2 linked regions of the Mariniflexile sp. TRM1-10 genome follow. The protein of the gene in region 1 interacts with the protein of each later gene in a pairwise test. Links are inferred from orthologs where the notes say so. Each region holds a gene or a part of one and is shown on either strand. Other genes may lie near its edges.

What was found.
Region 2: the proteins of CJ739_RS06015 (region 1) and CJ739_RS01470 interact in binary tests that used the Escherichia coli proteins (3 or more experiments, as listed by UniProt). The link is inferred for Mariniflexile sp. TRM1-10 from one-to-one orthologs.

Annotation. Positions count from the first base shown.
Region 1 is NZ_CP022985.1:1,404,852-1,413,203, forward strand. Bases 4,827-7,618 are described here. They hold CJ739_RS06015 (aminopeptidase P family protein), read left to right. Parts: upstream 4,827-5,472; coding sequence 5,473-6,765; downstream 6,766-7,618. Other genes in these bases: CJ739_RS06010 (T9SS type A sorting domain-containing protein), read right to left, coding at 4,827-5,295; CJ739_RS06020 (aspartate kinase), read right to left, coding at 6,827-7,618. Also shown: CJ739_RS05995 (succinate dehydrogenase/fumarate reductase iron-sulfur subunit), read right to left, coding at 1-399; CJ739_RS06000 (fumarate reductase/succinate dehydrogenase flavoprotein subunit), read right to left, coding at 509-2,521; CJ739_RS06005 (succinate dehydrogenase cytochrome b subunit), read right to left, coding at 2,532-3,209; more of CJ739_RS06010, read right to left, coding at 3,481-4,826; more of CJ739_RS06020, read right to left, coding at 7,619-8,149.
Region 2 is NZ_CP022985.1:296,653-305,212, reverse strand. The notes cover bases 2,354-5,353. They hold CJ739_RS01470 (aminoacyl-histidine dipeptidase), read left to right. Parts: upstream 2,354-3,121; coding sequence 3,122-4,585; downstream 4,586-5,353. Other genes in these bases: yidD (membrane protein insertion efficiency factor YidD), read right to left, coding at 5,286-5,353; CJ739_RS01465 (DUF2200 domain-containing protein), read right to left, coding at 4,752-5,117; CJ739_RS01475 (hypothetical protein), read right to left, coding at 2,354-2,954. In the rest of the region: CJ739_RS01485 (T9SS type A sorting domain-containing protein), read left to right, coding at 1-1,154; CJ739_RS01480 (DUF3810 domain-containing protein), read right to left, coding at 1,140-2,219; more of CJ739_RS01475, read right to left, coding at 2,265-2,353; more of yidD, read right to left, coding at 5,354-5,510; cysS (cysteine--tRNA ligase), read right to left, coding at 5,844-7,325; CJ739_RS20500 (four helix bundle protein), read right to left, coding at 7,555-7,731; GTP cyclohydrolase I FolE, read right to left, coding at 7,829-8,506. UniProt on the Escherichia coli protein: Dipeptidase with broad substrate specificity. Requires dipeptide substrates with an unblocked N-terminus and the amino group in the alpha or beta position.

The sequences.
Region 1 (8,352 bases):
ATTAACAGAGATATAGCCACCTGCCTGTTGAATACGTTCAAAAGATGTTCTATCGACCACTAAATCTTTAATCACAGGGAATGCAGTTGCTCTAAATGGTTCGATAGTAATCGTATCGCCATCTTTAAACATACGCATATGTAATTGACAAGTCGTTACGCCTCTATCCGGACCATGGGCTTCACCATTTATGTACATAGAACACATACCGCAAATACCTTCGCGACAATCGTGATCGAAAGCCACAGGCTCTTCTCCAGTATTTACCAATTGTTCATTCAAAACATCCATCATTTCTAAAAAAGACATATGCTCTGAAATATCAGTTACTTTATAATCGACCATTTGACCCTTTGCTTTCGAGTCTTTTTGTCTCCAAATTTTAAGTGTTAGATTCATATTTTTTAGTTGTTGGTTGTTGGCTGTTGGTTGTTAGCTGTTATATGTGGATGTTAAATTTTTCATCTAAAAACTTTTAACCCATTAACTATCAACCACAAACCATCAACTATTTATAACTACGTTGTTTTAGTTCTATATCTTTAAACTCTAATATTTCTTTATGCAAAATCGCATCAGCTGGTTCTCCTTTGTATTCCCAAGCAGCTACATAAGCGTAATCTTTATCGTTACGTTTTGCCTCACCTTTTTGTTCGCCGTCTAATTCAACGGACTCTTCTCTAAAATGACCTCCACAAGATTCGTTTCTATTAAGTGCATCTTTAGCAAATAGCTCGCCTAACTCAAGAAAATCTGCTACACGACCTGCTTTTTCTAACTCAGGATTCATTTCGTTAGCAGAACCTGGTACTTTAACATTTTTCCAGAAATCTTCGCGTAATGCTTTTATTTCTACCATGGCTTCTTTTAAACCTTGCTCGTTACGAGACATTCCACATTTATCCCACATGATTTTACCTAATTTTTTGTGGTAATAATCTACTGAATGCGTTCCTTTATTATTGATGAAGAAATTGATTCTATCTGTTACTTCTTTTTCAGCTTCGTCAAACTCTGGCGTATTGGTTGGAATTTTACCTGTTCTAATTTCTTTAGAAAGATAATCGCCAATGGTATAAGGCAATACAAAATAACCATCTGCCAACCCTTGCATCAGCGCCGAAGCTCCAAGTCTATTTGCTCCATGGTCTGAGAAGTTAGCTTCACCGATACAGTATAAGCCATCAACCGAAGTCATTAAGTTATAATCAACCCAAATTCCTCCCATGGTGTAGTGTGTTGCAGGGTAAATCATCATAGGTGTTTTGTATGGATCTTCATCTACAATTTTCTCATACATTTGGAATAAGTTTCCGTATTTCTCTTCTACAATCGCTTGACCTAATTCGTATATTTTAGCATCCGATGGATTTTCTATATTCTGAATTTTAGCTTGCGTTTTCCCATAGCGTGTAATTGCTGAAGCAAAATCTAAAAACACCGCTTCACCGGTAGCATTCACTCCAAAACCAGCATCACAACGTTCTTTAGCAGCACGAGAAGCCACATCACGAGGCACTAAATTACCAAACGCTGGGTAACGGCGCTCTAGGAAATAATCTCTGTTTTCTTCAGCGATATCGGTTGGTTTTATTTTGCGCTGTTGCAGTGCTTTAGCATCTTCAATATTCTTTGGTACCCAAATACGCCCGTCGTTACGCAACGATTCGGACATTAAGGTTAATTTAGATTGATAGTCACCAGAACGCGGAATACATGTTGGGTGAATTTGAGTGAAGCAAGGATTTGCGAAATACGCGCCTTTTTTATGAATTTTCCAAGCAGCAGTTGCGTTACTTCCCATAGCATTGGTTGACAAGAAATATACATTTCCGTAACCACCGGAAGCAATAACCACAGCATGTGCGGAATGACGCTCTATTTCACCTGTAATTAAATTACGGGCAATAATACCTCGTGCTTTCCCATCAACCTTAACAACATCAAGCATTTCGTGGCGGTTGAACATTTCAATTTTACCACGTGCAATTTGACGGTTCATTGCTGAATAAGCTCCTAATAATAATTGCTGACCTGTTTGTCCTTTAGCATAAAAAGTTCTAGAAACCAAAACGCCTCCAAACGAACGGTTGTCTAACAATCCACCATAATCACGGGCAAAAGGAACTCCTTGTGCCACACATTGGTCAATAATATTTGCTGATACCTCAGCTAAACGGTACACGTTAGCTTCACGGGAACGGTAATCACCTCCCTTTACAGTATCGTAAAATAATCTATATGTTGAATCGCCATCACCTTGGTAGTTCTTGGCAGCATTAATTCCACCTTGTGCCGCAATAGAGTGTGCTCTACGAGGTGAATCTTGATAAGCAAATGCTTTTACATTATAACCTAACTCTGCTAAAGTAGCTGCTGCTGAACCTCCTGCTAACCCTGTTCCAACAACGATAACATCAATATGACGCTTATTAGCCGGATTTACTAAATTGATATGATTTTTATAATCTGTCCATTTATCTTGAATTGGACCATGTGGTATTTTTGAATCTAATGCCATTTTTCTAAGATTAATGGTTAAAATAATGATACAAAGCAATAAATATAAATCCTAATGGAATTAAAATAGCATATGCTTTACCAAAACTTTGTAATCTCTTTTTTCTTATTGTAGAAACTCCCATAGATTGGAATGCTGACGCAAAGCCATGTAACAAATGCAATGCTAAAAACACAAACGCTATTACATAAGCACCAACTCTAATTGGGCTTACAAACTTTTCTTGTAGCTCATGGAAATATCGGTAACCATCAACAAGGTCATGTCCCCCAGACCAATCACCTTTAATATATTTGGCATTAATTTCTGGAAACCAAAAATCGATAAAGTGCAAGACGATAAATGCCAAAATAGCAACACCAGTGTAAATCATGTTTCGACTCATCCACGTGGAGTTAGCTGCACCATTGTTTTTCACATAAGCAATATGTCTTGCTTTATTGTTTCTTATTTCCAAGATAAAACCCATAACAAAATGGAATATAACGCCAAAAATTAATATGGGTTGCATCACAAATTGAATTAACCAATTAGTTCCCATATAGTGAGAGACCTCATTAAAGAGATTGCCACTAAAAACAGATAAAAGATTAATTGCAAGATGTTGAAGTAAGAAAAACATGAGGAAGAAAGCTGAAAGCGCCATGGCTACTTTTCTTCCGATTGAAGATTTAAAAAATCCGCTCATTATTTAATTTGTTAAGTATAGTTCGCAAAGGTAATTTACAATAAATTCATAGGCAAAAAGTTGAGCTGTAAAATTCTAATTTAGAACAATTATAAGTAATAATACTTAGTTTTTAAAAACAATTCGGAATTGTTATTTTTAAACACCAAAAAAAAGCAATAAAATAAAAATACTTTTATGTTTTTGAAAATTTCATAACAAAAGTAGTGCTTCAAAAATTAAAAATTGAACTTTCATGCCCATTAAAAACTATTTTCTAACAAAAATAAACTTACTCTATAAGTATTTTTTTAGTAATTTCTGCTCTTTCGGAAAGAATCTTAACAAAATACAAGCCTTTTGAAACACCAAGTAAGTTAATGGTTTGTGTTTTTGATGCATTAGTCATATCGTGCTGAGATATTAGCCTACCCCTAACATCATATACAACTATCTTATCTAAATTAATGAGTGATGTATTTTTTATATAAAATTGCCCACTTGTTGGGTTGGGATACATATTAATCGCCGCATTTAACTCTTCTTCTTCAATACCCAAAGAACAAGGGTGGTTAGTCATTAAAGGCTGTGTACATACCATGGAACCCGTACTTCTTACCTGAATGGCATTTGCAACTGTAATATTTCTAGTACCCAAAACTCTTTGCTCTTCAGAATTTGAAAGTGCATAGTTCATAACATCATTTGTATCATTAACATGAGCTAATTGATGTCCATGACCTAACTCGTGAAGCGCCACACTTTCAAAGTCATATTGAGAAATTCCTGTTGAATTGGTAGCAGAACTAAAATTCCAGTTAATTGCGTCATCAAAAACAAGATCTAATTCTGATACAAACCAATTAAATGTTGAGCCAGATGAACAACCACCATAGTGAGATGTACACTGACCTAAAACATCTGCTTCTAACTCATCACCATTATCAAACCTAATAACATTTACATCATCTTGTGAAGCAACATCTACTGTAGTCGTAGCTCCTACTACCCAATTAATACCTGTTTCACATCGCCATGTTTCAAAAGCCCTTAAAAAGGCGGCTTTGGCATTGACATTGGCATCGAAATCTGTAAACATACGCCATGTGTAACCTCCAGCAGCGTCATCATTAATATGCTGGGTCCTGTAAGCATATAAAGGAAGTGCCCCGTTGTCACCACCTGTACTTGTCTCATCATCAGCATCGTAATATACATTTGATTCAGAATACGTAATTGTTAAACTATTAGTTGAAGTTGCCGAAGCATTGGTATTATCTGTAATTCTAATTTGCCCTGTTCCTGCTTCAGAAGGAATTTCAACTGTAATTTGTGTGTCAGACCAAGTGAGCACTTGTGTACCTATAGCTTCAATAAAAGTAGCACCTCCATCATCGGCATTACTAAATAACACTTTGCCTTTGGTTGTACCAAAACCAGTCCCATTAATGGTAAGCACCGTTTTGGTTCCTGCAGTGGCCGTTGTTGGATTAAAAGTTATGGAGCCTGGAGCCGCTAATGCACTTTTGTTTAAACTAGTTTGTTTTTTAGAACTGTCAAAATCAGCAACTTCAATATAAGCTGTATTGGTATGACTCATAATTTCATTATAAAAAGAAGTTGCTATGCCTTTCTTTTTATTGAAAGGATTAATAGCTTCGTCGCTATATAAGTTATATTTATAAAAACCTTGTAATGAGCCATAAGGTTTAAATTGCTTTATTGAAGATTTATTTAAAACATTTGATTTAATATTATTATCATATAGCATAAATATTCCAATATCATCAGTATGCAATTTCAAACTTGGGGTAACAACTTCAGCAGATAAACCAACTGTTCCTCCTTTGGTTATAACCTCAATGGTTTCATACATACCTCCTTTAAAAACTTTATATACTTGTATTTTATTTGCTGTGTAAATATTCTTTTTTTCGGCATCCCAAAATGATTTTTTTGAAATAACCTTTCCTTCTACCACCAAACTTGAATTTTCAATTTGCTTTTTTAATGAAGCCTCTTTAAGTAAGATTTGTGCAGGTATGCTACATGGAACAAACACCATCAATAACAAAACCACTTTTATATGTATTATAATTTTTTTCATAATGTTAACCGTTTTAGTGATTTCGAGATGGGGCAGTATCAAATATAGCAAATTATTACATATGATTTGTTTAGTTTTGTTACTTTTAGTATCCTTAATATTTACATAACATCCATTTAAAGACACTAAAAGCTGCGTCTTACATAATTGATTTACAACGAATTTAAAAACAAACACATGAAATATTTACCAATAGATTCTTCACTTTTTATTAATAACAGAAAAAACTTTACTGCCAAAATGAAACCTAGCAGTTTAGCTGTTTTTAACTCAAACGACATCTACCCTATAAGTGCCGATAGTACGATGCCTTTTCAACAACATCGTGATATTTTTTATTTAAGTGGTGTAGACCAGGAAGAAAGCATTTTGGTATTGTTTCCCGATTGCCCTAAAGAAAAACATCGCGAAATTTTATTTTTAAAAGAAACCAATGCCCATATTGCTATCTGGGAAGGTGAAAAACTTACCAAAGAAAAAGCTTTTGAAACCAGCGGTATTAAAACAGTGTATTGGCTTCAAGACATGGAAAAGATCATGTTTGAACTCATGACACAATGTGACACGGTTTACATAAACACCAACGAACATTATAGAGCCAATGTTGAAACCGAAACCCGTGAAGACCGCTATACCAAATGGTTAAAAGAGAAATATCCAGCGCACAGTGTCGCTAAAAGCGCCCCCATTTTACAACGTCTTCGTTCAGTTAAAAGTCAAATTGAAATCAATTTAATCCAACAAGCGTGTAACATTACCGAAAAAGGATTCCGTAGAATTTTAAACTTTGTAAAACCAGACGTTTGGGAATATGAAATTGAAGCTGAACTAATGCACGAGTTTTTGCTTAACCGTTCTAAAGGATTTGCCTACACACCCATTATCGCTTCTGGAAATAATGCCAACGTATTGCATTATATCGAAAACAACAAACAATGTAAAGCAGGTGATTTAATTTTATTCGATACTGCTGCAGAGTATGCTAATTATTCAAGTGATTTAAGTAGAACCATTCCTGTTTCCGGGAAATATTCCGTGAGACAAAAAGCGGTTTACAATGCTGTTTTAAGAGTAAAAAATGAAGCCACAAAATTATTAACTCCCGGAACTATTTGGGCAGATTACCATCTGGAAGTTGGTAAAATAATGACTTCTGAATTGCTAGGTTTAGGTTTATTGGACAAAGCCGATATACAAAATGAAAACCCGGATTGGCCTGCTTACAAAAAATATTTTATGCATGGAACCAGCCATCACATGGGTTTAGATACGCACGATTATGGGATTTTAACCGAACCTATGCAAGCCAACATGGTGTTTACCGTAGAACCTGGAATTTACATTCCAGAAGAAGGTTTTGGAATACGATTGGAAGATGATGTGGTTATCCAAAAATCCGGAGAACCATTTAATTTAATGCGGAACATTCCTATTGAAGCTGAGGAAATCGAAGCCCTAATGAATTTATAAAAAGAAGAAAGGGTCGTTTTTCAACGACCCTTTGCTGCTAACAACACTAAAATTTCATAATTTACAGAGTGACTAATTCAAATAAATAATCGTTTAGTTTTTGCAGCGTATTAATTTTGTTCTTGGCATCTACCAAAAGTGAAATATTATTGCTACTTCCTCCATAGGAAATCATTCTAATTTTCACATCTTGCAGTATTTGAAACAGCTTATAAGTTTCTTGATGGTTTACAACCGAATGGCCAACCAAACAAATAATGCTTTGATTTTTATCCACTTCAATGGTAGCGAACTTTTCCAATTCAGCTAAAATTTTATCTAAATTTTTATCGTCATCAATAGTTAAAGACACCGCAACTTCCGATGTGGTAATCATGTCGATCGACGTTTCGTAAATTTCAAAAATTTCAAATACCTTTCTTAAAAACCCGTGTGCCTGTAGCATTCTACCAGATTTTATCTTAATAGCAGTAATACCATCTTTAGCAGCCATAGCTTTCACTCCACATTCAGAATGGTCGTTGTTTATCAAAGTACCATAGGCCTCAGGGTTCATGGTATTTTTTAAACGCACTGGAATATTAAGCGATCTAACAGGTGTTACTGTTTGAGGGTGCAATATTTTTGCCCCAAAATATGCTAATTCTGCCGCTTCATCAAAAGACAAATTTGAAATGGGTCTTGTATTTTCAACATATCTTGGGTCGTTGTTATGCATCCCATCAATATCTGTCCATATTTGCACTTCATCAGCGTTAATAGCAGCACCAATAATAGTTGCTGTATAATCACTTCCACCACGTTGAAGGTTAGAAATCGCTCCTTTATCATCCAAACAGATAAACCCTTGGGTGATGTATATTTGAGCGTCTTCAGCCTTATTATAAGTGGTTTTAAAATGTTCTTTTATATAATTTAAATCAGGATCTTTAGCCGCATCAATACGCATAAAGCTTAATGCAGGTAGCAATGCTGAGCTTACACCTTCTTGATTTAAATAACTGTTTACCATATAAGTCGAAAGCAATTCGCCTTGAGCTACTATTTGGTTTTCCAACTCCATGGAATAAGGCTTGTTGGTACATGCAACCAATAAATTAAAAATACCAGAAACGTATGCTTTAACATCTTTATTTAATAAAGCATTGGCAAGTAGGCTATCTATTACTTTTAAATAAGTGTCATGAAGTTTATTGATTTTATCAAGAGCTTCATTCGCCTCATTATCGGCAATATGTTTTGAAATAGCAACTAAATGATTGGTTGTACCAGACATAGCTGACAATACAACAACCTTTTTTTCGCCATCGTTAATTATATTTTTAACGTTATGTATATTTTCAACCGATCCTACCGAAGTGCCACCGAATTTTAATACTTTCATACTTTATATAAGCTTATTCCCTTTATCAAATTGATTCATTTATATCAATTCAGGGCGCTAAATTATAACTCCTTGGCTTAAAAAAGATATTTATTAAAAAATATGTTTATTTTTGCACATATTGTTAAATAATTAACAACAAACGTTGGTCTCTAAACTTTGTTTTTTAAGAAAAAGATACTGAACGTTACATACTTATGCTG
Region 2 (8,560 bases), 1.1 Mb from region 1 along the record:
ATAGTTTAGCAACGTATTTATACGAAAATGTAAGTGTTACTAATGGAAGCCGCGTTAATTACAATTTTCCGGTTACCAAAATTAAGGAATGTAGTGATGTTGCAGTTTATTTAACACCCGTTAGTCCTCCAAGACCTGGGTTTGATTATAGCACCAATTTGATAATTCGCAATTTAGGGATTGAAACGATAAGTTCTGGCTCCGTGGAGTTTATTAAGGATGATTTAGTAACGTTTAAAAGTGTGGATTTTGTGAATTCAGGAAATTCAATCACCAACACTCCCACAGGGTTTATTTTAAATTTTAATAATTTACAACCCAATAGTGCAGAACATGTTGTAGTAAATATGAATGTGCCTGTTTCTGTGAATTTAGGAGATTTATTAACAAGTACAGCAATCTATTCGGTTGATGATTTAGACATATCAAACAATACATCTGCGTTAACAGAAACTGTTATAGGCTCCTATGACCCAAACGACATAGCGGAATCTCATGGGCCAGAAATTTATTATGACGATTTTTCTACCGATGATTATTTGTATTACACCATCCGTTTTCAAAATGTAGGAACTGCCGATGCTATTAATGTGTCTATAGATAATACTTTAGATTCAAAATTGGATAAGTCAACCATTCAAATGCTTAGTGCAAGCCATGATTATGTATTTACAAAAATCGATAATCAACTTAATTGGAAATTCGATGATATCCATTTACCAAGTGAAAGCATGGATGAACCCAATAGCCACGGTTATGTATATTACAAAATAAAACCCACTGCTGGTTTTCAAATTAGCGATATCATACCTAATACGGCCGAAATTTATTTTGATTTTAACCCAGCGGTTGTAACCAATACGTTTGAAACAGAATTTATAGCAACGCTTTCCAGTAAACAATTTAGCAATATTGATTTCTCAATTTTCCCAAATCCAACAAACCATTTTGTTGAAATAACATTCAGTAAAACCACAAATAATAAAGTACGGTTGGGTGTTTATAACATTCAAGGAAAATTAATTCTTAATGAAGAAAGGGAATTGCAAAACAATACAGTAAAACTCGATATATCAAATTTAAGAAGTGGCATGTACTTTTTAAAAGTGAATGATGGTGTTGCTGAAATGATTCAAAAACTAATTGTAAATTAAATCGGGTTCTTTTTCAAAATAATTAACCAACAATGCTACAACATAGCTGTAACTTTCCATGCCTTTTGCTTGTTTATTGGCTTTTAGGTACGAACTGTATGTGCTTTTAAAAAGTGGTTCCAAAGGGTTTTCGTAGCTGTCCCAAAAATCGCGGGCTTCTTTATAATTATTTAAAACACCTTTGTTGACAGTTTGGTATAGTTCATCAAATAAGATTTCATCACGCTTCGCAATTTCATTTAAACAAAAGCGAAGTGCAAAAGTGTAGCCCGAGTAATTAAAGTAAATATCGTCGTGGTTTATGGCGGCTAAACAACCAATAAAATTGGCTTCGTTTTCGGCGGCATATCCTAATTGGTGTGCTATTTCATGCGAGGACGTTGTGGGAAACAAATAAACAGGAATCAGTGCATCAACCTGCGCTTCGTTTGTTAACGGATTTAAATACCCACTAAACCCCATGTAAGTTAAAGGGTAGCTAAACAACGATTTTTTAATGCTTTTTGGGTGGTATTCTAAATCAGGGAAGGTCTTCTTTAAGTTTGTATAGCCCAAAGGAGCCATCCTTAGGATGTTTTTTTTGCTATACGGAATGTCAATTTTTAAGGTGTCGTTTCCAGCTATTTGTGTGTAAATGCCGTTTGATTTTTTAATCAGTCTTTTGGTGACATTAATTAATTGTTCGGTGGTGTAATCAGCGTTTAAACCCAAGCTTTTATGCAGTGGCAAACGGTAATAATTCAGGCCCCAAAACAAATGAAACGCAAAATAGATCATGGACACTGCGCATGCCGCACTAACAATCCACAATTTAGTGTCTCTTAGCAGGTGTTTTTGGTTTATAAAAAACCATCTAATAATGTATATAATAGCGGCTGCATATACTAAATCACCAAATGAAAACGGTAGCCAGCCCAATGTATATCTGAATGCTTTGGAAATATAGGGGTAAACACCTTCGCTGTAATATCTTTCTATAACTTCGGGGTAATTTGATATCCATTTTACCAAAAGGTATTGTGGTATCAATAAAAGTGCAATAATAGTTTTTGTGTTTTTCAGCATGTGCCAAAAATAAACAAATGTTCATTAATGACGATTGATATATTATTAGTATTTAAAAACAGGATAACCGTTTTGGCATTCTATAGATGTAGGCTGTTGTGGAACATCACATGTTGATGAAATGGACCATTTAATATTATATTGTTTTTCAGCTAAATTGTATGCTTCAACTTTTTGCAAAAATTGCACGGTATCAATTTCATTTGAATAAGCAATAAAACCTTGAGGGCCACCACACGCTTTTGTTCCGTAGGGAGTGAAGCTCCAGTTATTAGAATCTGTACAAGAAATACTATGAGATAGTGTACTAATCTCATCAAACAAATTCATTAAATTTTGATGGTCTATTTCTTGTTCTGATAACTCTCTTTTAACAATTAATTGGTTATTATCAAGAGAAATAATTCTCCACTGAAAATTTCCAGGAAAATTTTCAAGAGATATTAATATAAGGGATTCTTGGCTTTTCCATGTTCCTTGATTATCATAAAAAGTTAATGGAGGCGTTCCACACCAGCCAGATGTTCTTTGTATAAAAACAGAATTTTCCTTAAAAGATATACCTGGAGCATTTTCATTTAAACTTACTGCTCGTTGAAACGTTATAGTTTCATTGTCATAACTTGAATCAATCCAATTACCAATTAGTAAATTTTCCGGGTTTACATCTATTTCAGTATTACTTTGACAAGCTAATAGAAGAAGAGCGATTAATAATGTGTATCCAGTTTTCATCTTTTATGATTCTTTATAACTAGATGACAAAAGAATTGAAAGGTTGCGTTAGCTTACATTGATCTTTGGTTTCTATAATAGGTGAATTAATAGTTAATGAAATTTATTAGATTTTCAAGGAACCTAAATGGTAATACTTACCTTTGTAAAACACTATTGGAAATATTATGAATTCAGAAATAAGAGACCTTCAACCACAAACCCTTTGGAATAAATTTGCCGATTTAAACGCTGTACCTCGTCCTTCAAAAAAAGAAGCACGTGTTATTGCTTTTATTAAGGATTTTGGCAAAAATCTAGGATTGGAAACCATTGAAGATGCGGTTGGCAATGTTATTATAAAAAAGCCAGCAACGTCTGGTATGGAAAATAGAACTACGGTCGTGATGCAATCGCATTTAGATATGGTGCATCAAAAAAACAACGATACTGAATTCGATTTTGAGACGCAAGGCATTGACATGTATGTTGATGGCGACTGGGTACGTGCCAAAGGAACTACTCTGGGTGCCGATAACGGTTTGGGTGTTGCCACCATTATGGCCATTTTAGAAAGTAAAGACATCCCACATCCTGCTATTGAAGCGCTGTTTACCATTGATGAAGAAACAGGTATGACGGGTGCTATGGGCTTAAAAGGCGACTTACTTTCTGGTGGTATTTTATTGAATTTAGATACCGAAGAAGATGATGAAATTGGTGTAGGCTGTGCGGGCGGTATCGATGTAACGGCAACGAGAACCTATCAAGAAGAAGAAACGCCCGAGTTTAAAATCGGGTTTAAAATAACAGTTAAAGGCTTGCAAGGCGGTCATTCGGGCATGCAAATCCATGAAGGTTTAGGGAATGCCAATAAAATTATGAACCGCTTAGTATTTGATGGTTTTGAAAACTTCGGACTGCGAATTTCTGAAATTGATGGCGGTAGTTTACGGAATGCCATTCCCAGAGAAAGTACGGCTATTGTTGCGGTTGATGCCATTCATGAAGAAACCTTTGTTACAGAAATTAACGAGTTGGCAGAAATCATTAAAACGGAGCTAAAAACCATGGAACCCGATTTAAAAATAGAAGTTTCTCATTGTGAAACCCCTAAAAGTATTATGGATTTAGGGGTTCAAGAAGGTTTTACAAGAGCTTTGTATGCAGCGCAAAACGGTGTGTATAGAATGAGTGTCGATATTCCGGATTTGGTTGAGACCTCAAATAATATCGCTAGGGTAGTAGTTAAAGAGGGGCAGATTCATGTGGGCTGCTTAACACGATCGTCGGTTGAAAGCTCTAAAATGGATTTGGCAAATACATTGCGTGCCACTTTTGAATTGACAGGTTGCGAAGTAGAATTTTCGGGTGATTATCCTGGGTGGACACCCAATATGAAATCGCCCATTTTGCAAGTGCTTTCTAAAATTTATAAAGATATGAATGGGGAAGAAGCCCATGTAGCAGCATGTCATGCAGGCTTGGAATGCGGTATTTTAGGGCAAAACTATCCAGAAATGGATATGATAAGTTTTGGACCTACTATTAAAGGCGCACATTCTCCAGATGAACGTGCTCAGATTTCATCGGTGCAAAAATATTGGAAGTTTGTATTGGAGGTTTTGAAGAATATACCAGTGAAAAACTAATTTTTTGTCATGTCGACCATAGGAGACATCACATAGTTTATGATGAAAACTTCTTTATACTTGCCGTCACGAGCGGAACGCTCGTGATAGCGCGGAGGATGCGATTCTGAAACAAGTTCAGAATGACGAAAAAAACAATCACTTGTCTAATTCTTATCAAATAGATTTAGGAACCTCGCAATATTTTGTCCATCTTGCGTCCTTTTGCCAATTCATCTACTAACTTATCTAAATATCTTACCTGTTGTGTTAATGGGTTTTTAATGTCTTCTATGCGATAGCCACATATCACACCAGTTATTAGTTGCGTATTAGGGTTTAAGTCAGCATTCTGAAAAAATTGTTCAAAAGTCACTTTTTTTTCAATGAGTTCCTGCAGCTTTTTTTCTTCATAACCTGTTAGCCACTTAATGACTTGGTGTAACTCGTCTTTCGTTCTGCCTTTCTTCTCCACTTTTGTGATATAATGTGGATATACTGAGGCAAATATCATTTTTGCTATACGCTCATCGTGATGGCTTGTATCATTCATAATAGTCGTATTGTTATTAAACGAATATAATTGAAATTTTTTATAGAGTCAAGGAAGAAGGTTAAGAGGAAGGTTCATAAATAGATGAATCCTGAGTCAATGATTTCAGATTTTTACCATTCAAATATATGATGCGATTATGAAACAAGTTCAGAATGACGCTTTTTATTAAGGCACTGGGTCGTAACCCGAACCACCCCAAGGGTGGCAACTAAAAATACGTTTTATAGCCAACCACCCACCTTTAAACAAACCATGTTTTTGTAAAGCTTCTTTGCTGTAGTGTGAGCAAGTAGGTTGGTATCTACATGTTGCAGGCATTAGCGGCGATATAAGTGTTTGATACACTTTTATCAAGAACAAAAATGGTGCAATGAGTAGTTTTTTCAAAATTATTGTTTATTTGCTTGATAGTTCAGCCGAAATATACCTTAGGAGCTTAACGCCTAAACGACAAACAGCTTTACGACGTACTTATTTATTATTATTTGTTTATTTATTGTTTAGTACATGACAAAAACTGCAGAGTGTCACATTGAGCGCAGTCGAAATGCGATTAAAAACAATATTTTCAATGTCTTCGACTGCGCTCAGACTGACATCTGAATATATTTGGATTTTTGTCATGTACTAAAGTTTAGTTATTAAGACGAAACTATCTTCAACAATTAAACGATTCAACGGTTAAACGATTCAACAATTCAACAATTACACAATTCAACAACATCACGACAAACTAAAAGTCGTGCCTTCTTTTCCATCTTTTAACTGAATGCCCGCTTCTGCCAATTCATCACGAATTTTATCCGATAAAGCAAAATCTTTATTCGCTCTGGCTTCTTGGCGTAATTTTATTAAAATAGCAACGGCACTCGATAGTTTGTCGGTCCCTGACTCTGTTTTTGAGGTACTTTCAAGACCTAAAATATCAAATACAAATGCATCAATAGTAACTTTTAAAAGTGACAAATCTTCTGGACTTATAGTTTCAGAACCGTCTTTAATTTGATTGATATATTTTACAGCTTCAAATAAATGGGCAATTAAAATTGGTGAATTGAAATCGTCGTTCATGGCATCATAACAAGTCTGTTTCCATGCGTTTATATTTATTGAAGAAGTTTCAGAAGGTTTTAACTCCCTTAAAAGATTAATGGCGTCCATCAATCTATAAAACCCTTTTTCACTAGCCAATAAGCCGTCATCTGTTAAATCAAGCACGCTTCTATAATGGGCTTGCGCCATAAAAAACCGAATCACACTTGGTGCAAATGCTTTACTAAAGAATTTGTTGTTACCTGAAAGCAATTCATCTGGATTTACCGTATTTCCTGTGGTTTTAGACATGCGTTGTCCATTTAACTCTAACATATTGGCATGCATCCAATAGTTGACAGGTGATAGTCCTTTTGCGGCTTCGTTTTGTGCAATTTCACATTCGTGATGCGGAAATTTTAAATCCATACCACCACCATGAATATCAAATTGGTCGCCAAGGTATTTGGTACTCATAGCGGTACATTCTAAATGCCAACCAGGGAATCCATCACCCCAAGGCGAAGGCCAACGCATAATATGTTGCGGTTCGGCTTTTTTCCAAAGGGCAAAATCTTGCGGATTTTTTTTATCACTTTGTCCGTCTAATTCACGTGTGTTGTGGATTAAATCTTCAAGTTTACGCTTGCTTAGCTTTCCGTAATCGTTGGTTTCATTAAACTTATGAACGTCAAAATAAACAGAACCGTTTACTTCATAAGCATATCCGTTAGTTATAATGTCTTTAATAAGCTCAATTTGTTCAATAATATGTCCCGTAGCCGTTGGTTCGATACTAGGTGGTAAAAAGTTGAAAGTATTTAAAATACTATGAAAATCTACGGTGTAGCGTTGTACGACTTCCATAGGTTCTATTTGTTCTAAACGGGCTTTTTTGGTTATTTTATCTTCACCGGCATCGGCATCATTCTCTAAATGGCCCGCATCTGTAATATTCCTCACATAACGTACTTTGTAACCTAGATGTTTTAGGTAACGAAAAATCATATCAAAAGACATAAATGTTCTCACGTTTCCTAAATGCACATTGCTATAAACCGTTGGTCCGCAAACATACATGCCTATATAACCTTCGTTAATAGGTTTAAAAATTTCTTTATTACCTGTAAGTGAATTGTATATTTTTATTTGGTTGCTTTGGAATAACTGCATGGGTGGTAAGTCGTGAGTTGTTTGTTGTTAAGTCGTTAATATGCTATGATTTGAGAAAATGATTTCGTAAAGCGTTTATTTAGTTGGTTATGGATTTAACTTCAAATCTAGTAATTTTATAAGTTTTTCAGAAATAAATTCAAATTCTTTTGAAACAATAGCTTGGTTTAAAGGCTCTAAGGAAGCACTATTAAGATAAAGCCATAAAATCTACTTTATCTGTATTGGTTCATTTAGCTGTGCCTTCGTCAATATTTGATGAAATTGAAACAGAACATCGACGCATTTGAGAAATTAATCCGAATTTTTCATTATCGGGAAAAGTTTGAGTGATTTTGTATATGCTGGTGCTTAGTTTTATAGCTTCTTTCCAAACTTCTAATTTTTCAAATGAATATTCATGCATCTTAGTTATTGTTTAATTATTTGTTGTTTGTCGTTTAGTCGTTAAGTTGATTTTTAGTTACGACTTAACAACATACAACTAAACAACTCACCCAAATTTAAAATTTTGTGTCTAACTTTATATAATCCAAAAACTCCCTACGCGTAGTTTCTTCTTTAAATTTTCCTCCAAATTCAGAGGTTACGGTGCTGCTATCAACATCTCTGATACCTCTAGAATTTACGCATAAATGTTTTGCATCAATCACACAAGCTACATCTTGGGTTTTTAAAACTTCTTGAAGTTCTTTTACAATTTGGATGGTTAAACGCTCTTGCACTTGTGGGCGTTTTGCATAATAATCTACAATACGGTTCATTTTAGATAAACCAACTACCGAACCACTTGAAATATAAGCAATATGAGCTTTTCCAACAATGGGTAATAAATGGTGCTCGCAAGTTGAATAAACCGTAATGTTTTTTTCAACAAGCATTTCACCATATTTATATTTATTATCGAAGGTAGAAGCGCTTGGTTTTTTCTTTGGATCTAAGCCTCCAAAAATTTCTTTAACAAACATTTTGGCAACACGGTTTGGTGTGCCATTTAAGCTATCGTCTGTTAAATCTAACCCTAAGGTTTCCATAATGTGGCGCACATCATCCTTAATAATGTCTATTTTTTCTTCGTTGGTAAGTTTAAAAGCATCACTACGTAATGGTGTGTCAGACGATGTACCTATATGGTCATCTCCTAAAGAATCGAATTCTTCTATGTTATTTTTAATTTTCATGTGTTGTTGTCTATTGTCTTTAATTTGTCACATGTTACACCCATATTATCCTAA